Regions from separate parts of the Halomonas sp. BC2 genome, predicted to be linked through region 2. Evidence: predicted binding sites of a transcription regulator. Region 2 holds the regulator's gene; each other region holds the start of a gene.
The links. The regulator FNR, encoded in region 2, switches genes on or off when oxygen is low (the NO sensors DNR and NnrR bind a similar motif). The targets are predictions, from matches to a motif close to TTGATNTANATCAA.
Positions count from the first base shown of each region.

Region 1: the regulator FNR is predicted to act here: its motif matches at 4,009-4,022, upstream of napE (periplasmic nitrate reductase, NapE protein).
Region 3: the regulator FNR is predicted to act here: its motif matches at 4,694-4,707, upstream of B7L71_RS11805 (cytochrome ubiquinol oxidase subunit I).

Region 1 covers NZ_LFGT01000022.1:52,062-59,543, forward strand. Annotated here, with positions in the region: gene B7L71_RS13415 (PA3496 family putative envelope integrity protein) at 181-399, shown strand; gene B7L71_RS13420 (sodium-dependent transporter) at 494-1,837, opposite strand; gene B7L71_RS13425 (DUF72 domain-containing protein) at 1,991-2,845, opposite strand; gene B7L71_RS13430 (IS630 family transposase) at 2,911-3,927, opposite strand; gene napE (periplasmic nitrate reductase, NapE protein) at 4,112-4,294, shown strand; gene B7L71_RS13440 (ferredoxin-type protein NapF) at 4,383-4,898, shown strand; gene B7L71_RS13445 (chaperone NapD) at 4,891-5,178, shown strand; gene napA (nitrate reductase catalytic subunit NapA) at 5,175-7,482, shown strand, end outside.
Region 2 covers NZ_LFGT01000005.1:242,758-250,239, forward strand. Annotated here, with positions in the region: gene B7L71_RS04640 (sulfite exporter TauE/SafE family protein) at 1-180, shown strand, start outside; gene hemN (oxygen-independent coproporphyrinogen III oxidase) at 291-1,715, shown strand; gene fnr (fumarate/nitrate reduction transcriptional regulator Fnr) at 1,776-2,528, shown strand; gene ttcA (tRNA 2-thiocytidine(32) synthetase TtcA) at 2,515-3,426, opposite strand; gene B7L71_RS04660 (DNA polymerase III subunit epsilon) at 3,530-4,144, opposite strand; gene B7L71_RS04665 (DUF294 nucleotidyltransferase-like domain-containing protein) at 4,171-6,006, opposite strand; gene B7L71_RS04670 (DUF4212 domain-containing protein) at 6,625-6,885, shown strand; gene B7L71_RS04675 (sodium:solute symporter family protein) at 6,892-7,482, shown strand, end outside.
Region 3 covers NZ_LFGT01000017.1:37,836-45,317, forward strand. Annotated here, with positions in the region: gene B7L71_RS11785 (PqiC family protein) at 1-313, opposite strand, end outside; gene pqiB (intermembrane transport protein PqiB) at 325-2,001, opposite strand; gene B7L71_RS11795 (paraquat-inducible protein A) at 1,994-3,337, opposite strand; gene B7L71_RS11800 (calcium/sodium antiporter) at 3,523-4,497, shown strand; gene B7L71_RS11805 (cytochrome ubiquinol oxidase subunit I) at 4,719-6,134, shown strand; gene cydB (cytochrome d ubiquinol oxidase subunit II) at 6,138-7,139, shown strand; gene cydD (thiol reductant ABC exporter subunit CydD) at 7,143-7,482, shown strand, end outside.

The DNA of each region.
Region 1 (7,482 bases), on a different contig from region 2:
GGGGCAGCGTCCTTCATGAGAGTACTGCCGTTTAAAAGGCGTTAACCCATTTCTTCAAGAATCGTCATCATTTTGTCAAGTAGGTTATAGTAAGAAGTGACGTGCCGCACTGCATCATTTAAAAATCAGTCGTCACGGATGCAGGTGGACGTAGGCAACTCACCTGGAGGAGCGTCGATTATGAGAAACGTCGAACGAATGACCTCGGTAAAAAGCGAATTGCTCGACATATTCATGAGTATGGAGGTCGATGAGCATGCCCAACGTCGGCGCAGCGCCGCCCAACGTAGCCTGAGAGCGCGTCGGGGCATCGAGCTGCACCGGGAATTCCAGAAGCTGTCACGGGATATCGCTCCCTTGCCAGACGATGACGACCCGCAAGAGAGCGAACTGCACTAGCCAGCCGAAGAAGAGGCTGGTGAAGGAAGGCGAGAAAGCGTTACGCCACGGTAACGCCCTCTCTATTGGGTAAGCTTGCCGACCCAGCGGCGAGTTAGAACAGGCCTGCCAGGAAAACCACCGTGACCCCGATGGGGGCGACGTATTTGGCCAGCAGGTTCCACAGGCTGTAGTCGTAGACATCCAGCCTCAGTTCCTTGCGCGCTTCTTCTTTATCCAGGCAGAAGGCGAAGAATACGATCGCGCCCAAGCCGGTCAATGGCAGCAGGATCTTGCTGGTGAAGGTATCCAGCAGGTCGAAGATGTTCAGCCCAAAGAACAGCACGTCTGCCCATACGTTGAACGACAGCAGCGCCGCGACACCCAGTGCCCATACCGCCACTCCGCTCACCAATGTGGCCACGATGCGTGGCATCGACGTGCGCTCTTCCAGAGTTTCCACCACCGGTTCCAGCAGTGAAATGGCCGACGTCAGGGCGGCAAAGGTCAGCAGCAGGAAGAACATCAGGCCCAGAATGGTGCCGCCGGTCATGTTGCCAAACGCCAGGGGCAGGGTGACAAAGATCAGGCCGGGGCCTTCGCCGGCACTCAGGCCGTTGGCAAAGACGATGGGGAAGATGGCCAGGCCCGCCAGCAGGGCGATGGCGGTATCCAGCAGGATGACCGTTCGCGCGGTGCTGATCAGGTTGACGTCTTCGCCCAGGTACGAGCCGTAGGCCATCATGATCCCCATGCCCAGCGACAGCGTGAAGAACGCCTGGCCCATGGCCGCCAGTACGACACCGCCATCCAGCGCATCCCAATCGGGGCTGAACATGAAGCTCAGGGCCTCACCAAAGTAGCCGCTGGTCATGCCGTAACCCACCAGCACCAGCATCAGGACCACCAGGGCAGGCATCAGGGTGCGTGCCGCGCTTTCCAGGCCTTTGGTGACCCCGCGTGCGACGATCCCAACGACCAACACCATGAAGGCCGTATGCCACAGCAGCAGGGCGGTAGGGCTGCCCAACATGCCGCTGAAGATGGCGCCAATGCTGTCAGCGTCCTGGTCATTGAAGCTGCCGAGCACCGAACCCAGCGTATAGTTCAACGACCAGCCGCCGATGACGCTGTAGAACGAGAGAATCAGAAAGGCAGCCAGGACGCCGCTGACGCCGACCAGTGCCCACGCTTTCGAGCGGCCATGATTGGCGGCCAGTTCGGCCATGGTATTGATGGGGTTCTTCTGACCGCGACGGCCAATCATCCACTCGGCGACCAGAATGGGCAGGCCGACCAGTGCCACACAGGCCAAATAGACCAGAACGAAAGCGGCGCCACCGCTGTCGCCCACCATGTACGAGAAGCGCCAGATATTGCCCAGGCCAACGGCGGAGCCCGCCGCGGCCAGCACAAAGCCCATACGAGATGACCACTGTGCATGCGCAAGTTTTGCCATAAATCACCTGTTTCAGTTCAATTGTAATGGGTCGATATCGGCAGATTGCGCCGATGTTCGGAAAAAAGAGATTGCCAGCGTGCTTTTCCGAAAGAACGCGCAATTTATCCGATCAAGGGTAGGCTTGCCAGTGAGCCAGCCTAAAAAGGCGGCTTAAAACAGCTGGCTCTGCTTTTCATCGGCGAAAGGTGCCAGGTCCGCCAAAGCGGCCTTGGCCTGCACCAGGCGATAGAGGTGGCGAGCCATCTGGGGAGACTCACGGTTGTCTGCGGTATGCACAAATAAAAAAGGGGTTTTCCCCTGTTTTATCCACAGGGTGAGCTGTTCTATCCAGGGCGTGAAGTAGCGTGTGTTGATCGCTTTGTCAATATGTCCAATGAAGCGAATGATGGGCTGCTGACCAGTGGAAAGCACGTGTAGCGGGAGTTTCGGCTTCTCCTGCTGGGCGTGGGCCAGTCCAGTGTGCCCCTCGTGTGGCGTAGAGAAGAGCGGGCGCACATCCAGCATGACTCGGTTGACCGAATAAGTTATCAACAGGCGGTTCAAGGCTCTCTCCGCGTCACCCTTGTGGAAAAAAACAGGGTGGCGAACCTCCACGGCGCAGGGCAGATGCGCTGGCCAGTGGGCGAGCAATGCTTCGAGTTTAGGTAACTCTGAGGGGCCGAAATCACGCGGTAGTTGGACCATGGTTGGACCAAGCCGGTCATGGAGTGGCGTCAGTGCCTCTATAAACTCCCAGGCAGACGCTAAACTGCCGAGGCGCTGGTCATGTGTCACGCTCGCCGGCAGTTTGAAGCAGAAGCGAAAGTGCGCTGGGGCTTGGCGGGCCCAAGCAGCGATGGTGTCGGATTTGGGTGCACCGCTGTAAAACGTCGTATTGCCCTCGACGCTGGAAAACACTGCTGCGTAGTCGCTCAGCAGGTCGGTTTTGGCCTGGCGTGGGTAGAGGCCACCCTGCCAATCCTGATTGGCCCACATGGGCAAGCCAACATAAAGCGGAAGCGTCATGAGGGGTGAATCTGCATAAGGAAGGCCTTCGTGGGTATTAAGTTAGTACCAAACAATATAAATGCCTATTCAAAATTAATCGCGCATTCAGTGCCATAGCCATCGAGTAGCCGGTGTACCTCATCACAGAGGTTATCAAACGAAAGATACGCACTCAGCGGCAGCCATGCATACTTCATCTGCCGCCACAGAATCTCAACCAGATTCAGCTCCGGCGAGTAAGCCGATAAGTAGACCAGATGAACACGATGCGACATCCACTCGAGTATTTTCCGCCTGAAGGCCTTGGAACGATGCATGCTGGCATTGTCGAGCACCACCACGGCGAAGGTGTCGGGGTCTTTCTGGGCTACAAAATGGTCAAACGCGTCGATGACCGTATCGGTGGTCACGGACTCGATGGCGGTGTGATAGATCAGCTTCTCTGCTCGGCTGAGAAATCCCAATACGTTCAGCCTTCGGCTATGTGAGTAGGCGGGCACTTCGCAGGGTTTACCAATGGGGCTCCATGCGTATGGCACCGACGATGATTGTGAAAAGCCTGATTCATCAAAGTAATAGAGCTCATGTTCGCCCTGGTCTTCCCGCTGGTGAAGCGCCTTGAGGAGGCCCTGAGTGTTGCGAAAATCAGTTTCGTCACGGCGTGCCTTCAATGAATGCCGAATACGCTTGAAGCTGAGCCTATTTTTTTTAAGCGCCCTGCGGAGCGTCACCATGCTGACCTTTTTCCCCGTCTCCTCCTCCTGAAAGCGGGCGTGCAAGGAGCGGAGCTGATGGGGCTGTTCTGCGACCAGCTCCTGCAGTCGCTGATGGTCATTGTCATCCAAGGCAGGCGTTCGACCACTGCGCGGCTTATCGATTAGACCATCAAGGCCCGACGCTTCCCATTGCTTGAGCCATCGTGATACGGCATCGCGACGAACCTGCAGTATCTCGCTGATTTGATTGATGGTATGGCCTTGATGGCTTAACAGGATGGCATGAGCACGACGACGTAAGGCGCGCTTCTCACCATCTTGATAAGCAGAGGTCAGCGTCTGTTGTTCAGGTTCAGTGAGAGGGGCAATGAAGCGTTTTTTCATGGTTCTGTCCGTGTCAGAAATCCTGGCATGGATATTGCAAGAAAACTTTATATTAGGAACTTAGTGGCGAACTTGGAAAAATTGATCTAGATCAAGTGACAAATCAGGCTTAGTTGCTACGCTCTAAATATAACTATTTTAATACACATCTACAGCGGTGTGTTCTTCCCCTGTGGAGTTATCTATGTCAAAAAAATCTCATCCAATAATAGAAGAGGAAGCGCCCCTCAAGCGTCAAGAACGAGGGCTTTTTCTGTTTATTGTCGTGTTGCTCTTTCCCATTTTGGCCGTAGCGGTGGTGGGGGGCTATGGCTTTTTGGTGTGGATGTATCAAATGTTTGCAGGCCCCCCTGGCCCGCCGCTATAGCAGTGTCACAAGCTTCTATCTGATCACTTTAAAGGTGTTAACCGCTGCTAAATAAAGTGGTTAACATTCTTTTAACGCAGGAATGCTCATGACGCGCACGGATAACAATAATAATCGGCGCAATCTTTTTCGCCGCTTGTCAGGGCGTGATGATGTGCGTCGGCCGCCCTGGAGCAGAGCTTCCTTTCTCGACCTGTGCACCGGCTGCAACGCCTGTATTGATGCGTGCCCGGAAGGCATTTTGAGCCGCGGTGGCGGTGGCTATCCCGAGCTTAGCTTTGCCCAAGCGGGCTGCTCACTGTGCGGTGACTGCGCAACGGTATGCGCGCCACAGGCGATAGAGCGCGGCGGTAGCGTTAGCGAAGCCTTTGCTTGGCAAGCTGAAGTTCAGCCGCACTGCTTGGCACTGGCGAGTATCCATTGCCAAAGCTGCCAGGACGCCTGCGAGTGGAACGTAATTCGCTTTCCGCTGCGCCCCGGTGGTCGGCCACCGCAACCTGAGATCCACTTAGAAAGCTGCACCGGCTGTGGTGCTTGCTACTCCGCCTGCCCTAATCAGGCGATTTCACTATTAACAAAAGAAAAAGATACCGCTTATGTCTGATCAACTGCTGCACATTATTAGCTTTATCGTTCATGTGCGGCCCGACGCGCTGACACAGACGACGGCGTGGATTACCCAAAATACCGTTGGGGAAGTAAGGGGCGAAGACGCGGCCGGAAAGCTCGTGGTCGTCGCCGAACATACTGACGAACAACAACTATTGGCTTTAATGGATCACGTACGCGAGCAGCCTGGGGTCATTGACGCCGCCTTTGTTTATCACGAAGTCGTTGATGCTCTGTCAGCGGATGAGCCGCACGTACAGGAGGGGGAGCAATGAAACTAACACGCCGAGAGTTTGTAAAGGCGAACGCCGCAGCGGTGGCCGCTGCTACGGCGGGGATGTCGATTCCCGCCGGCGCCAGCAATCTAATTACCCATGCTGATCTGAACCGCTTGCAGTGGGATAAAGCACCTTGCCGTTTTTGCGGTGTCGGCTGTAGCGTCATGGTTGGCACCTATAACGGCCAAATCGTGGCGACTCACGGTGATAACCAGTCCGAAGTGAACCGGGGGCTTAACTGTGTTAAAGGCTATTTTCTTTCCAAAATTCTCTATGGGGAGGATCGCTTAACCCAGCCGCTACTGCGTAAGCGCAACGGTCAATATGCTAAAGATGGTGACTTTGAGCCGGTCTCATGGGATGAGGCGCTCGACCTCATGGCAGAAAAATTTACCAGCGCCATTCGTGAACATGGCCCGGAGAGCATTGCGCTGTTTGGTTCCGGTCAGTGGACCATCTGGGAAGGCTACGCGGCCAGTAAGCTATTTAAAGCGGGGCTGCGCTCAAACAATATCGACCCCAACGCCCGCCACTGTATGGCCTCGGCGGTATTCGGCTTTATGCGCACCTTCGGCTCGGATGAGCCCATGGGCGTGTACGACGATATTGAACATGCAGATGCCTTTGTGCTGTGGGGCTCTAACATGGCTGAGATGCACCCGGTGCTCTGGACCCGCGTGACCGACCGGCGGCTTTCCTTCCCAGACACAAAGGTCGCCGTGCTGTCGACCTTCGAGCATCGCAGCTTTGAGTTGGCCGATATACCCATGGTCATGTCGCCTCATGCGGATATCGTGATCCTTAACTACATCGCCAACCATATTATTCAGACCGGCCGGGTAAACCAGTCATTTGTTGATAAGCATGTCAACTTTGCCCGGGGTGCTGATGACATCGGCTACGGCCTGCGCGACGAGCACCCGCTGCAACAGGCAGCGGAGAACGCCGATGATGCCAACAGCTGGACGGACATGAGCTTTGAAGCGTTCGCGGACTATGTCGCGCCCTACACCTTAGAGCGGGCAGCGCGGGAATCCGGCGTCTCTGAAAACCATCTTGAGGCGCTGGCAGAACTGTATGCCGACCCCGATAAAAAGGTGATGACCTTCTGGACCATGGGGGTTAATCAGCATACCCGCGGGGTGTGGGTTAATAACCTGATTTATAACCTCCACCTGCTGACCGGCAAAATTTCCGAGCCGGGTAACAGTCCTTTCTCGCTCACCGGGCAGCCTTCTGCCTGCGGCACGGCGCGGGAAGTGGGTACCTTCGCCCACCGCCTGCCTGCCGACCGCGTGGTCACCAACCCCGAGCATCGCCGTGATGCGGAGGAGATCTGGAAACTCCCTGAGGGCACTATCCCTTCGTGGGTGGGCTTTGATGCGGTAGCCCAAAGTCGCCGCCTCAAGGACGGTGACATTAAGGTCTACTGGACCCAGGTGACCAACAATATGCAGGCCGGGCCCAACGTTATGCAGGAGATTTTGCCTGGTTGGCGCAACCCCGAAGCCTTTGTGGTGGTCTCCGACATCTACCCCACCGTTTCAGCACAGTCGGCGGATCTGATTTTGCCTGCGGCGTCCTGGGTAGAAAAGGAGGGCGCCTTTGGTAACTCCGAGCGGCGCACTCAGTTTTTCCATCAGTTGGTCAATGCCCCCGGCGAGGCGCGCTCGGATTTATGGCAGACCGTGGCGCTCTCCCAGCGCATCCGCGTGGCAGACGTATGGCCCGAGGAGTTGTTGGCAGCCGCCCCAGAGATGCGCGACAAAACCCTGTTTGATTTACTGTTCGCCAATGGCCAGGTTGATCAGTTCCCCACCTCCGACATGGAAGAGGGCTACGCCAACGCCGAGGCAGACGATTTCGGCTTCTATATCCAAAAAGGGTTGTTTGAAGAGTACGCCCGCTTTGGCCGCGGCAAAGGCAAGGATTTGGATAACTTTGATGCGTACCACGCCAGCCGGGGCAAGCGCTGGCCGGTGGTGGATGGCAAGGAAACCCTATGGCGCTATCGAGAAGGGCTTGATCCCTATGTAGAGCCCGGTAGCGGCTGGCAGTTCTACGGTAAGCCCGACAATCGCGCGTTAATTTTCGCCGTACCGGACGAGCCACCCCCCGAGGCCCCTGACGCCGACTTCCCTTATTGGCTCTGCACCGGGCGCGTGTTGGAGCATTGGCACACCGGCTCCATGACCCGCCGCGTGCCGGAACTGCACCGGGCAGTGCCTGCCGCGCTGTTGTATATGCACCCAGAAGATGCCCGAGCCGAAGGGTTCCGGCGGGGAAGCGAGGTTAAAGTGG
Region 2 (7,482 bases):
TTGCTGATGGGTGCCTTCGGACTGGGCACCCTGCCAGCCCTGCTGGCCACCGGCCTGGCGGCTCGCCAGATGGGCCAGCTCATTCGCCACCCCGCCACGCGTACCGTGGCCGCCTTGACCATCATCGGCTTTGCCCTGTGGCAACTGTGGTCGCTGCTGCCGACGGCCCTCCACCCATAGCTTGATATAGCTCAACGCTTTGCCCGCTTCGATGCCTTAGCATGCAGGCATATGTCGGCCGGTGGCCCACCACCTGGCTACTTTGCCCTGTTACCACGGAGCGTCTCTTCATGCCCCTTGCCTCTGCTGCCACCGTACCTCCTCACCTCGCAGCGGCCGAGACCCCTGCCTGGGACGAGGCCCTGCTGCGCCGTTACGACACCAGCGGCCCACGCTATACGTCCTACCCTACGGCACTCTCCTTTGACGCAGACATCGGTGCCGACGACGTCACTGAAGCCCTGGCGCGCAGCAATGCCAGCCAACGGCCGCTCTCCCTGTACGTGCACGTGCCCTTTTGCCGCAAGATCTGCTTTTACTGCGCCTGCAACAAGATCGCCACCAAGAACACCCAGCTGGCCGAACCCTACCTATCGCGCCTCGATCGTGAAATGGTGCTGACCTCGCGCCATCTGGATACTCGGCGGCCCGTGCAGCAGCTGCACTGGGGCGGTGGCACCCCAACGTTCCTGACCCTGGCGCAAATGAGCGACCTGGTAGACAGGTTGGACGCGAGGTTTGGGCTCTCCAACGCTCCTGACCGCGATTACGCCATCGAGATCGACCCCCGTGAAGCAGATGTCTTTACCCTGCGCCACCTGCAGTCGCTGGGTTTCAATCGCCTCAGCCTGGGCGTCCAGGACCTGAACCCTAGGGTACAGGCGGCCATCAACCGCGTGCAGCCCAAGGTCATGACCGAAACCCTGATGGACGAAGCACATCGGCTGGGCTTTCGCTCCCTCAATCTGGATCTGATTTACGGGCTACCGTTTCAGACCGAGCAGAGCTTTGCCGACACGCTTGGCCAGGTCATCGACCTCAACCCGGCCCGCTTGTCGGTGTTCAATTACGCCCACATGCCCAGCCGCTTTGCCCCCCAGCGGCGCATCAGCGAGACAGACCTGCCCAGCGCCGACGAGAAGCTGGCGATCCTGCGCACCACCATCGAGATGCTCACTCAGGCAGGCTATGTGCATATCGGCATGGACCACTTTGCCCGCCCGGACGACAGCCTCGCCCAGGCCCAGCGCCAAGGCACTCTGCAGCGTAACTTCCAGGGCTACTCCAGCCACGCCCAGTGCGACCTGATTGGCTTGGGCGTTTCGGCCATTTCCCGTATCGATGATCTGTATGCCCAGAACCCCACCCAGCTGGCCGCGTATGAAGCGGCATTGGATGAAGGTCGGCTGGCAACCGTCAAAGGAGTACGTTTAAATAAGGACGACCTAATGCGGAGAGACGTCATCGAGCGCCTGATGTGCGATATGGAAATTGACCTGGCCAGCGTTGGCCAACGTTGGCACATCGACGCGCCCGCCTACTTCGCCAGCGCGCTGGAGCGCCTGCAGCCCGCCGAGCGGGATGGCCTGCTGCAGCGCGAAGGGAACCGCCTGCGGGCAACACCGACCGGGCGGCTGCTAATTCGCCACCTGGCCATGGCGTTCGATGCGCGCTTGCAAAGCCAGTCATCGCAACGCTACTCGAAGATCGTATAAACGGCACCTTGAGACATTCACCCCCTGACCCTATGATGGCTAATGAAAAGGGAGAACAACATGCCATATCCTGCCAGCCAACGGCGTTCACTGCTGCAAGGGGCGCACTGCCAGACCTGCAGCCTCAGCTCGCTGTGCCTACCGCTCGCCCTGGAGCTGGAGGATATGAGCCAGTTCGACGCCATCATCCGCCGCCGCGCACCGCTCAAGAAGGGCGAACCGCTGTTTCGCCAGGGCGATGCGTTCACCAGCGTCTATGCGGTACGTTCCGGCAGCCTGAAACAGGTGACCAGCGAAGGCAACGGCAACGATCAGTTGACCAACTTCTATCTGCCCAGCGAGCTGGTGGGGTTGGATGGTATCGATGGAGAGCAGTATCCCGGCAGCGTGATCGCCCTGGAAACCACCGCAGTGTGCGAGATTCCTTTCGACCGCCTGGACACCCTATCGCAAGAGCTGCCGGAGCTGCGCAGCCAGCTTTACCGCAGCATGAGCAAGGAGCTGCGTGATGATCGGCGCATGATGCGCCTGCTATCGCGCAAAACCGCCGACCAGCGGCTGGCCAGCTTCCTGATTACCCTCTCTGATCGCTTCCGGCGACGCGGCTACTCGCCCTACAGCTTCCGGCTCTCCATGTCTCGCGCCGACATGGGGAACTACCTGGGGCTGGCCGTCGAAACCGTCAGCCGTATCCTGAGCCGCTTTCAGCAACAGAACGTGGTGGCCGTCTCGGGCCGAGAGGTCAATATTCTCGACCTGCAGCGGCTCATCACCCTGGCCGAAGAGGAGGAGCAGGCAATCAGCTCACGTTGAACGCCTGAATCCGCCCTTCCATCAGCGCCGCCTGTTTGGCTTCCAGCCCGACGAAGTCGAACAGCGCCCGGTCGGCCAATTGGGAAGGCGCCACATTGGTGACGGCCTTGAACATGCTCTCCAGCCGCCCCGGGTGCTTCTTGTCCCATTCGGCCAGCATGTCCTTGACGATCTGACGCTGCATGTTGGGCTGCGACCCGCACAGGTTGCAGGGAATGATCGGAAACTCCATCAGCCGTGAGAATTCGGCAATGTCCGCTTCCTTGCAGTAGGCCAAGGGGCGGATCACGATGTTCTTGCCGTCGTCGGACAGCAGCTTGGGCGGCATGGCCTTCAGGGTTCCGCCAAAGAACATGTTGAGAAACAGCGTCTCGAGGATATCTTCCCGGTGGTGGCCCAGGGCAATCTTGTTGGCGCCGATCTCCTCGGCAAACCCGTAAAGTGACCCGCGACGCAGTCGCGAGCAGAGCGCGCAGGTGGTCTTGCCTTCCGGGGTTTTCTCCTTCACCACCGAATAGGTATCCCGCTCCAGAATGTGGTACTCCACACCCAGCTGATCCAGGTAACGGGGCAGCACGTGCTCGGGAAAGCCCGGCTGCTTCTGGTCGAGGTTGACCGCCACCAGGGAAAAGTTGACCGGCGCATTGCGCTGCAGATTGCGCAGGATTTCCAGCATGGTGTAGCTGTCCTTGCCGCCCGACAGGCATACCATGACCCGATCCCCCTCATCAATCATGTTGTAATCGATGATGGCGTTGCCCACTTCACGACGAAGACGCTTCTGCAACTTGTTGAATTCGCGCTTCTGTTTGGCATCCTGAAGTTCAGGCTGCTGTTCAGACGCCGCATTGGTGGCACGCGTCGCCGAGGAGGGGTCGAAAAAATCAGGTGATAACATGGTCGTTGTACTGCCGATGGGTGAAGGAGCAGCGGCTATTCTACAAGACTCGCAGGCGCGACCCAATACAAACCCATCGTCGGCCTCTGGCCAGCGCGTCGGCTCACACCGTGAAAAGGCGTTCACTCTGCAAGCGCTGATAGAGCAGCGCCGCCGCCGTGGCCTCGCTTTGTACCGAGGGCCAGGCCAGCGGCAGAGACCAGCACGACAACGCTTCGTTGATGCTCGGGCCGACCTCCGCCTGGGGATGCAAACGGCGTAGCTGACGAGCATGTAGCCTGGCCAGGTCGACCTGAGCATTGGGCAGCCCAAACCCCAGCGTGGCCTTGAACATCCGGCCAAGCGGCGCCAGCAGGGCATCCAACTGCCACCCCACCACGGGCCGGTTACCGATGAACCCCGCCAGCACTTCGATCCGAGTTCCCGAGTCAACTGACGAAGCAGGTGCATCGTCTCGCTCCTGACGATGAGGCATGTGTTCGCCTTTCATGGTCAGCGTGTCGCTCCAGGCATGGCTGGTCAACACCCGGCGCGGCGTCAATACGACAGCGGCCACGCGCAGCTCGCCCGGGCGAGCCTGGCTTTCACGACACGCCAACGCCACTGCTTCTTCGCCCATATAAGGCTGGAACAGCCAGCCATGCGGCGTGTCCGCGAACCGCCGTCGATCGCTTTCACGCTGCACCAGGGTTCTCAGTGAGCCGCTCAAGAGACCCACGTGCCTATCCAATAGCCGCATTCCACTCACGAATACTCCAGATGATAACGATGGGACAGCCGCTGCTTGAAGTCCTTGACGATGTGCAGCGCTTCGCGTAGCAGGTCACGCTCCAGCGATGAAAGCTCCTGGACCACGACTCGGTTGGTGCGTTTGCCGGTATCGGCATCGCGGGCGCCCGCGCTTTTCAGCTCCTGCAACTGCTGCTTCAGACGCAGCTCGGTAAACAGCGCCAGCGCCTCACCCAGGTCGTCGGCAAAGCGGCGGTCCAGACGGCCATCGGCGGCCAGCGCATCGAGCCGATCCAGCGTAGAGGTCGCCTTGATGCGCCGCTCCAGCGCCATGGTGCGCACCCCATGAACAATCGGAAAAATGCCGCCTTTCTTGATATCGATGCCGTGCTGGGGCTTTTTCAGCGAACCAAACAGCGTCAACGGCGTCGAGAAACGCAGCGCTGCGCGGGCGAAATAGGAGAGCAGCAGCTCATCATGGGAACAGCGCGCAAACAGCGCCTCGCGCACACGGTCCAGCAGCGCGGGGTTGCCCGCGACGCCGTGGGCATCCAGCAAAATGGCCAGCTTCATCAGGCTGTCGCCATCCCGGGCCGACACCCACCTGGCGATGTTCGACTCCCACGTCGACACCGTGCCCACCCACTCAGGGTTACACACCATGATGTTGCCAGGGCACGGCGGGTAGCCCAGCTGCACCAGCGTCTCTGACAAGGTGTTCATGCACTCGGCCACGTCCGGCCACTGGCAATCGTCAGCCAGGATCAACCCGTTGTCCTGGTCGGTCTTGAGAATCTGCTCGCCACGGCCCTCGCTGCCCATGACCATCAGGCAGCTTTGCGGGTGGTACTGCTCGGGCACGGTCAAGGTCCACGCCTTACTCATGATGCGGCCATTCAACGCGGCCAGCAGGTCCATGGCAAAACGCAGCTTGACGCCCTGGGCCATGAGCGCCTTGACCAGCTCGGGCGTGCGCTGACTGGCCGATGCCAGGGCAGGCAGGCTATCGGCTTGCTCCACTTGCAAGCTCACCACATAGCTACGGCTGGAGAAGAACCCCAATACATCCGTCAGCTCCACCACCCCTTGCACCTGATCCTCTTCCATCACCACCACCCGCGATACCTGATGGCAGGTCATGGTGATCAAGGCATCAAACAGGTACTGCCCAGGAGCAACGGTGACCAGTGACCGATTGGCCAGTGACGCCACCGGGGTCTCCAACGAGGCGTTTTCGAGCACCAGGCCATTGAGCAGGTCCGTCTTGGTGACCATGCCCGGCCCGTCGTCGGTGGCCACCAGCAGGCTGTCGGCATGGCTGTCTTTCAACTGTTGGACGGCCTGTTGAACAGAGGCCTGGGCATCCATCATCAGCGGCAAACGCATGCACTCGCTCACCCGGGCCAACATGAACCCTGCCATGGTGACTCCCCCATCGGCACGCTTTTCGGTCAACAGACGCGCCTTGTGAGACAGCGACTGTTTGAAGAATTGCTCGAACGCCGGGTAGTGCCGACACAGCTGGCTGAACAGCGCCTTGGGCATGACGTAACACAGACACTCGTCTTCGGCCTGAAAGCGGTAGCGGCTCTTGCCATTCAGGATGCTGATCGCACCAAACAGATCACCCGCCGTATAGTGGCCGATACGCGCACTGGCAGCCGGCAGCGAGGGGTCCAGCTCGGCCACCTCGCCCTTGTGAATCAGAAACACCGAGGCGCCAGGCTGGCCCATTTCCAGAATGACCTCATCACGTTCGAAATAGGCCAGGTCCATGCCCCGGCGCACGTGATCCCGACCCTCCTCGTCCAGCAGGGTGAAGGGCAGTTGAGACAGCTCTACTTCTACCATGTAGCAACCTCGATCAAGCGCCTTGTCTCGCGCCACGCAATGGCTTTTGTGATTATTATTAACCTGTCACTCTCTTTGACCTGCTTTATACCCTGCTACTTTCTGCTATAACGCTAACGTCTTAACGACTTTTGTTTAGCGACTAAAGTAGCGCCTTTTACTCTCTCTTTAACGCTCTTTGGTCACTTTTACCAAGGTAGCAAACATTGGTTTAGCCAGAGCCATAGACCATTGTCCTATCGTCATACCCCAGCTTGCAAAAAAAGGTCGCTTATTCTCTAAAAAACAGTAAGATATAAAAACAACACAGGTTCAAAAAAGCCCTTACCAAGGCGTGATACCAAAGTCTGGGATTTATTTTTTGTATTTATTGCCCAGTATTATTAGTGAGTCATACAGGGTTAAAGCACACCACCCTAGCCATGTATCCAGAGCCGCTGACAACCACTCGAGAACACCTCAACGCTGACGGCTTAACAATAATAAGGTGACGTGCCTGGTAACGCCATTCAAGGAATCCACCACCGACAGGATCTCTTGTCTACGTTGCCCTGATGGATCACACGCTATCTTGAGTTCACTTTCCAACCCTAAAAATCACAACTGGAGAGCAACACAATGGCAGACGACAAGACCAATGCTGCTGAGTACTGGAAGGCCAACGTACGCCTGATCTTCGGGTGCATGATCGTTTGGGCCTTCGTCTCTTACGGATGCGCCATCCTCTTCCGCCCACTGCTGACCAGCATTTCCGTTGGCGGTACGGACCTGGGCTTCTGGTTCGCTCAGCAAGGCTCCATTCTTACCTTTATCGGCCTGATTTTCTTCTATGCCTGGAGAATGAATCAGCTCGACAAGAAATTTGGCCTGGGGGAGTAAGCAAGCATGAGCCAATTTGCCATTAACCTTTTGTTCGTAGGCGCGTCGTTCGCGCTCTATATCGGCATTGCGATATGGGCGCGGGCCGGGTCTACCAAGGACTTTTACGTGGCGGGGGGAGGTGTTCACCCCGTGACCAACGGTATGGCCACGGCCGCCGACTGGATGTCTGCCGCGTCGTTCATCTCCATGGCCGGCCTGATTGCCTCGGGCGGCTACGCCAACTCCACCTTCCTGATGGGTTGGACGGGCGGCTTCGTTATCCTGGCGATGCTGCTGGCACCTTACCTACGCAAGTTCGGCAAGTTTACCGTGCCGGACTTCATCGGTGAGCGCTTCTACAGCCGCACCGCCCGCGTGGTAGCGGTGGTGTGTCTGATCATCGCGTCAGTGACCTACGTTATCGGCCAGATGACCGGCGCTGGTGTGGCGTTCTCTCGCTTCCTCGAAGTGCCCAGCACCTGGGGTATCTGGATCGCCGCAGCGATCGTTTTCCTGTACGCCGTGTTTGGCGGCATGAAAGGCATCACCTACACCCAGGTGGCTCAGTACATCGTACTGATCGTGGCCTACACCATTCCGGCGGTGTTCATCGCC
Region 3 (7,482 bases), on a different contig from region 2:
GCTGGGGAAGCTGCTGGGCCAACTGCGCTCGCAGGCTACGTTCCAGCTGACGGCCAATGCCCTCGGCCCACTGGTGTTCACGAGCCTGGTTCAACGTGATGTCGTCCAACTGCATGACGATGCCATCCACGTCCAGATAGTGCGCCAAGCGTGGAGCGCGGATGGCCAGCGTGCCCGTGGGTTGGCTAGGGGCGCTGCTGGCCGCGGGGCTGGGCAGCATGTAGCGAGCTGGGGGAGTGACGCTGCTTGCGCACGCGGTCAGGGCCATGCAGGCAGCGGCAATGATCAGCAGTCGTGTAAAAGGTTGCATCATGATCTCTCCTGTCAGCGCGGGGCGCGGGGCGTCGGGTCCTGGGTGTCGAGGTTATCGAACAGCAGGGCGCGAGGATTTTCATTCAGCGTACGCGTAAGCGGCTGCAGGTCTCGCATCAGGCGGTCCAGCCGCTCGATGGCCGTGGTCAGCTCCTGATAGGCCGGTGACGACGGCGAGACACCCTGTAGCGTACTGCGCAGCTCTTCCAGCGTGCTGTTCAGGTTGCCGCCAATCGCGCGAGTTTCAGGGTCGCTGAGCAGTTCGTTGACCGAACGGCTGATGTCACGCACTTCGTTGAGCACCTGCTCGGAGGCTTGCAGGTTGCGGTCCATGCCCGCCAGAAGCGGTTCGACCTCCAGTGCGTTGAGCTTATCCAGCAGGTCGGTAATCTGTGCCTGAATCTGGGCGAAGCCACCTGCCACGGTGGGGAATACCGTCCGCTCTGAGAAAGTTTCCGCTACGTACTCATCGGCCAGGTCGCGCTGGAAGTTCAGATCGACGAACAACGCTCCGGTGAGCAGGCTGCCGTTCTTCAGCGACGCACGTAGGCCCAGACTAAACATCCTGGTGAAGCGATTGTCCCAATCTCCCAGATCGATATCTGAATTCTCGATGCCCAGCCGCTGGGGCTCGATGCGAATCAGTACGGGGATCGCAAACCGTGCTCTGGAATCAGGCTGAGGCGCGGTAAAATTCCAGGGCACCGCCGCCACAGTACCGATGCGTACGCCGCGGAACTCCACCGGTGCCCCGCGAGAAAGCCCCCGCACCGTGTCGTCGACCAGCAGCACGTACTCCAGGTAGCGATTGAAGGTGCCTTCCCGGGCATCGTCTTCGTCAGCGTAGAGGTTGAAGCGGGCATTATGCTCCACAGGGCGCCCCATGGGCAGGTCTTCGGGCACGCCAAAGGTCACGCCGCCGCCCAGTAACGCTTCCAGCGATTCGACATTGACCCGAAAGCCATTGGCATCCAGGCGAAAATCAACGCCGCTGGCCGTCCAGAACCGGGTGCTGTCGGTCACCAATTGGGAATAAGGTTCTTCGATGAAAACCTGGTGATACATGGTGCGCGAATCCGCCTCGAAGCGGGTGTCTTCGACGCGACCAACCGTGTAGCCCTGATAGGAAACCGGGTCGCCGACGCGCAGGGAATTGCCCAGTTGGCTGACCAGACTGATTTGAAGTCCGGCCTGTCCTGCCGTGGCCACGGGTGGCACGTCGCTGACGGCGAACTCTCTTCTCGGTTCGTCCGACTGGCCGGGTTCCAACTGAAGATAGGCACCCGACAAAACGGTTCCCAACCCGCTGATGCCCTCGCGGCCGATGCGCGGCTTGACGACCCAGAAGCGGCTGTCTTCTCTGAGCATGGCTTCTGCTTCAGGCTGGATTCGGGCGGTCATCACGGCTTGTGAGAGGTCATCCGACAGGCGCACGCTTTGTACGCGACCAATCTCGACGTTGCGGCTGCGTATCAATGTGCTGCCTGCCTCGATGCCTTCGGCGTTGCTCATGGTCAGCGTGATCAAGGTGCCACGGCTGGTGTAGTTGTCATACACCAGCCACAGGCCGATAACGACGGCCACGAGGGGCACGATCCAGATAGGCGACAGGCGTGTCTGCCGAGAGGCTTTGGCCCGGTGGAGTTCGTTGTCAGTATCGGGGGTGTTGGGGGTGACATCATTAGCCATCAATAGCGTCCTTGGTGGCCGTCGTGCGGCGGGCAGGGCGTGGAGTGTGCGAGTCCCAAATCAAGCGAGAGTCGAACGTCATGGCGGCCAGCATGGTCAGCACGACCACGGCGCCAAAAGCGAGTGCTGCGGGGCCGGGGGTGATCGACATCAGCGAACCGGCACGGATCAGGGCAACGAGAATCGCTACCACGAATACATCCACCATGGACCAGCGGCCAATGAACTCGGTGATGCGGTAAAGCCGCGTGCGGCTGTTGGCATTGAGCTCGTCGCTGCGATTGATCATCAGGCATAACCATACCAGCGCGACCAGTTTGCCGACAGGCACGATGACACTGGCAATGAAGATCACCGCAGCCACGGGCCATGAGCCCATTTGCAGGAGCTGCACGACACCGCCAATGATGGTCGAAGGTGCCGTATGGCCCAGGCTAGTGGTGGTCATGATGGGATAAACATTGGCAGGAATATACATGATCGCCGCAGCAAAGAGCAGCGCCCAGGTGCGCTGCAGGCTATGCGGGAGGCGAGTGTGCAGCTTCTCATGGCAGCGAATGCAGCGGCGGTGATCCTTGTCGAAACGGTTGACTAGCCCGCAGGTGGGGCAGCCGGTCACCTGTTGGCTGGCCGCCGTAGCGCCCGTCAAGGTGCCTTCCGGGGCCAGTGGCTCGCCCTCCAGTGAAAACCACATCCAATCTGCATCGATAGATTGTGTGGTCATCAGCAGCAGGATGGCGAACACACAGAAGGCCCAAAAGGAGATGCCCAGCTCGATCTGTGCCATGCCGGCCACTTTGATCAGACTGACCAGCGCGCCGATGATGAACACATCGGCCATCATCCAGGGCGTCAGGTGGGCCAGCGAGCGAGCGATATCTCGGCTCAATGGCAGTGGGCGGGCGCGCAGTAGCCCGAACTGCAGCCAGATGACCCCCGTCAGGTAGACCGCCGGCAGTACCACGATGGTCATGATCACCGCAATGGCTACGATGGGTTGGTGAAAATTGATCAGCGCCGTGGCCGTTTGGGTCAGCTCGATGCGGTTGCCGATACCGCCTACGCTGAAGCTGACGAAGGGAAACGAAACGGCCACGATAAGGGCCACCAGTGAGGCAATGGCCAGTGCCATGCTACGTTGCGCGGGGTAGCGGTGGCGCTTGACCAGCACATGGGAGCATCGTGGGCAGGAGGCCTTCTCACCTGAGCCCAAAGGGGGCAGGGCCGAGACCCAGTCGCACTCATGGCAGGCGCGCAGCCGCCTGCGCTGGACGCGTGCCTCGGGGGGCATGCAGTCCACGGCGGGCGTATGCATGGAAAGGGTGGGTCGTTTCATGAAAGAGACATCAGGCAATAGCAAACTCTCGATAGTTGGCGCATTTTAAATCAATATAGAGCCGAGACGTGAGTGTCAAATCAGGGTCACCACGCTTCTCTTGAACTCGGTGCTTGACCCCGCCTCCCGGTTCGACAAGGATGCAGCCGCGATAGTGCCTGATACGATGACATTAAGGAACCGAAATGTTGCTTGCCTTTGTAGCAGTGGTGGTAGGGCTCGTCCTGCTGATCTGGAGTGCTGAAAAATTTATCGATGGCGCTGCTGCTACCTCGCGGTGGTTGGGGTTGTCGCCGCTGCTGATCGGTATGCTGGTGATCGGATTCGGAACGTCGGCCCCTGAAATGATGGTCTCCGTACTGGCGGCCATGCAGGGTAATCCCGGGCTGGCGCTAGGCAATGCTTACGGATCCAATATTGCCAACATAGGGCTGGTGCTGGGTTTTGTGGCGCTTATAGCGCCGCTGGCGGTGCACTCCAGCGTCATTCGCAAGGAGATGCCGCTGCTGGTAGCGGTCATGCTGCTGACTGGCTACATGCTGATGGATGGCTGGATTTCCCGCGGTGAGGCAGTGTTGCTGCTGGCCGCGCTGGGGATATTCATTACGGTCAGTATCATTCGTTCTCGGCGTGATCAGGCGGATGCACTGACCGATGAAGTGACGGAGAGCCTGGACAGCAAGCCGCTTTCTCGTGGCAAGGCGCTGATGTGGACGCTGGTGGGGCTGGTGCTATTGGTAGCCAGCTCGCGTTTGTTGGTATGGGGCGCGGTAGAAATTGCCGTGGGCTTTGGTGTCAGTGACCTGATCATCGGTTTGACGGTGGTGGCCGTGGGCACGTCGCTTCCTGAACTGGCCTCTTCCATTAGTGCCTTGAAGCGCAAAGAGCACGATATGGTGCTGGGCAACGTGGTCGGTTCCAATCTGTTCAATAGTCTGGCCGTCGTCGGGTTGGCGGGTGTGATCGCGCCAATCGAGGCGGGTCGTGAGGTGCTGGTGCGTGACTGGAGCGTGATGACTTTCATGACGCTGCTGATGGTGCTGTTTGCATTCTCATGGCGCGGGCGTCCGCGGCGAATCAACCGTCTGGAGGGGGGCGTGCTGTTTTCCCTGTTTGTCGTCTACACCGGCTACATGGTCAGTCTGGTGGTGATGACATGACTTTTTTTAATTGAAAATGAGCAGTTTGCCTGAATGGCATGCGTCAATGCGACACAGCTTTTTGGGCAAACTTGCGCTGTATAACAGGTGTCGAAGCGTTAAAATGCAACACAGCTAAAGAATAAGCTTAGTGCTTATAACTAAAATGCAGTGCCATTAAGGCTCAACTAAGCTTGTGTAACCCATTGATGGGATATTGATCCAGGTCTTAGGAGCGTGTGATGGAACTCGACCCCCTTGTACTATCGCGAATACAGTTCGCTTTCGTTGTATCGTTTCATGCGATCTTTCCGGTCTTTACCATCGGGCTGGCGTCTTACATAGCGCTGCTTCATGGGCTGTTTTTCAAGACCAACAACCCCGCCTGGGACCGCCTGGCACTGTTCTGGACCAAGGTGTTTGCCGTGGTTTTCGGCATGGGCGTAGTCTCCGGGATCGTCATGTCCTTCCAGTTTGGCACCAACTGGAGCAACTTCTCCCAGGCAGCGTCCAACTTCCTCGGACCGGTGCTCAGCTACGAGGTCGTTACCGCTTTCTTCCTTGAAGCGGCATTCCTCGGTGTCCTGCTCTTTGGCCGAGGCAAGGTGCCACAAGGGGTGCACTTGTTTGCTGCCATCATGGTGGCGACCGGTACTTTCATTTCGTCGTTCTGGATTCTTTCTGCCAACAGCTGGATGCATACGCCGGCAGGGGTAGAGCTCATCGACTATCGGTTCCACGTGGTTTCCTGGACCGAAGCGATATTCAATCCCTCCTTTCCTTACCGCTTTGCGCATATGGCTATGGCATCCTTTCTGACCGGTGGCTTCGTGGTGGCCGGTGTGAGTGCCTGGTTCCTGCTGCGTGGTCGCGACCCGGAAGCCAACCGTCGAGCGCTTTCCATGTGCCTTTGGTTGCTGCTGTTTTTGGCGCCAGCCCAGGCGGTCGTGGGGGACTTCCATGGTTTGAATACTCTGGAGCACCAGCCGGCCAAAGTGGCGGCCATGGAAGGGCATTGGGAGACCTCTGGCAACGTTCCGCTGCTGCTGTTCGCCATCCCGGATCAGGAAGCACAAACCAATCGCTTTGAAATCGGCATTCCCAATCTTGCCAGCCTCATCCTGACCCACTCTACGGATGGGGTTATTCAGGGGCTGAACGAATTTGCTCCTGAAGAGCAGCCACCGGTCTGGATCGTCTTCTGGGCGTTCCGCGTGATGGTGGGGATTGGACTATTGATGATTGCCACCGCCTTGGCAGGACTGTTCCTGCGTCGTAAAGGCAAGTTCCATCAGCATACCGGGTTCCTCAAGACGCTGGTGTACATGATCCCCATGCCGTTCGTCGCCGTGTTGGCTGGCTGGGTAGTCACCGAATCTGGACGAGCCCCATGGCTGGTATACGGCATGATGACCCACGCAGAAGGCGTTACGCCTTCGCTGACCGGCCCCATGGCGCTGTTTACGCTGGTGGGCTACGTGCTGGTGTATGCGGTGGTGTTCTATGCCGGTATCTACTACCTGACCCGCGTGGTGCGTAACGGCATGCTGCCCAAGGAAGAGCGTGAAACGGCAGGTGACAACTTCAGACGCCCCATGCGCCCGCTATCGGCCACGGAAACTCCCTTTGATGACGATGTCGACCCGGTGAGGAACTGAGACATGGAAATGTTTGATCTGACGATAATCTGGGCAGGCATCATCGGGTTCGGGTTGATGATGTACGTGTTGATGGACGGTTTCGATCTGGGGCTTGGGATTCTGTATCCCTTCGCCCCGGACGAAGACGCCCGGGATGTGATGATGAACTCCGTGGCGCCGGTCTGGGACGGCAACGAGACGTGGCTGGTGCTGGCGGGTGCCGGTTTGCTCGGGGCTTTCCCGCTGGTCTATTCGGTCTTCCTGCCCGCACTCTATATTGGCGTGTTCTTGATGCTGGCGGGGCTTATTTTCCGGGGGGTGGCCTTCGAGTTCCGCTTCAAATCCCGGCGCAATCGTCGCTGGTGGAACCGCGCCTTCTGCTGGGGCTCCGGCGTGGCCGCTTTCGCTCAAGGGGCGGTGGTCGGTGCTTACATTCAGGGGTTTCATGTCGAAAACTTTGCCTTTGCAGGTGGCGCTTTCGATTGGCTTACGCCTTTCTCGGTACTGACCGGCTTCGGCCTGATGGCAGGTTATGCGTTGCTGGGAGCCACCTGGCTGATCTTGAAATCCGAGGGGCATATTCAGGAGTGGGCTTACAAGGTGACGCCGCTGCTGTTGGCGCTGGTGCTGGGCGTCTTCGGTATCATTAGCATCTGGACACCGTTCGTGAATCCGGTGGTTTGGGAGCGCTGGTTCGGTCATTTGCAGCTGATCTGGATATTCCCGGCACTGGCGCTGCTGTCGGCCTTCATGGTGTATCGCTCCGTGAAGCGTCGTAACGAGGGCATTCCCTTCGTGGCCACCATCGGCATCTACGTGTTCACTTACCTGGGGCTGATCGTCAGCAAGTGGCCCATCATCGTGCCACCGAACTACACGCTGTGGGATGCCGCCTCCGCCCCTGAGTCTCAGCTGTTCCTGCTGATCGGTGTGCTGTTCGTCATTCCGATCATCCTGACCTACACCGCCTGGACCTACTGGGTCTTCCGCGGCAAGGTGCGCGTTGGCGAAGGGTATCACTGATTCATGGCCTCTCCTGCGGCCCAGTCGAATTCGTTGACGCCGCGCCGTTGGCTGAGCACGCTGGCTCGTCGTGAGCGTGCTCGGCTAGCGCTGGCAGCGTGCTTCGGCGTGCTGTCTGGTGCTCAGACGATCCTGCTGGTGGTCGGGTTGGCGTGGTCGATTGAGCAACTGGTCGTGCATGGCCGCTCACCTGTCACGCTGGTACCCGTGCTGCTCGGCCTGGTGGTGGCCGTGGCGTTGCGCTCACTGTTTCTTGCCCTGCAAGAGTCGTTGAGTGCAACTGCCAGCTTGCGCATCCGTCAGTACGCTCGGGAGCAGGTCTTGAACAAGGTTGCCGCGCTAG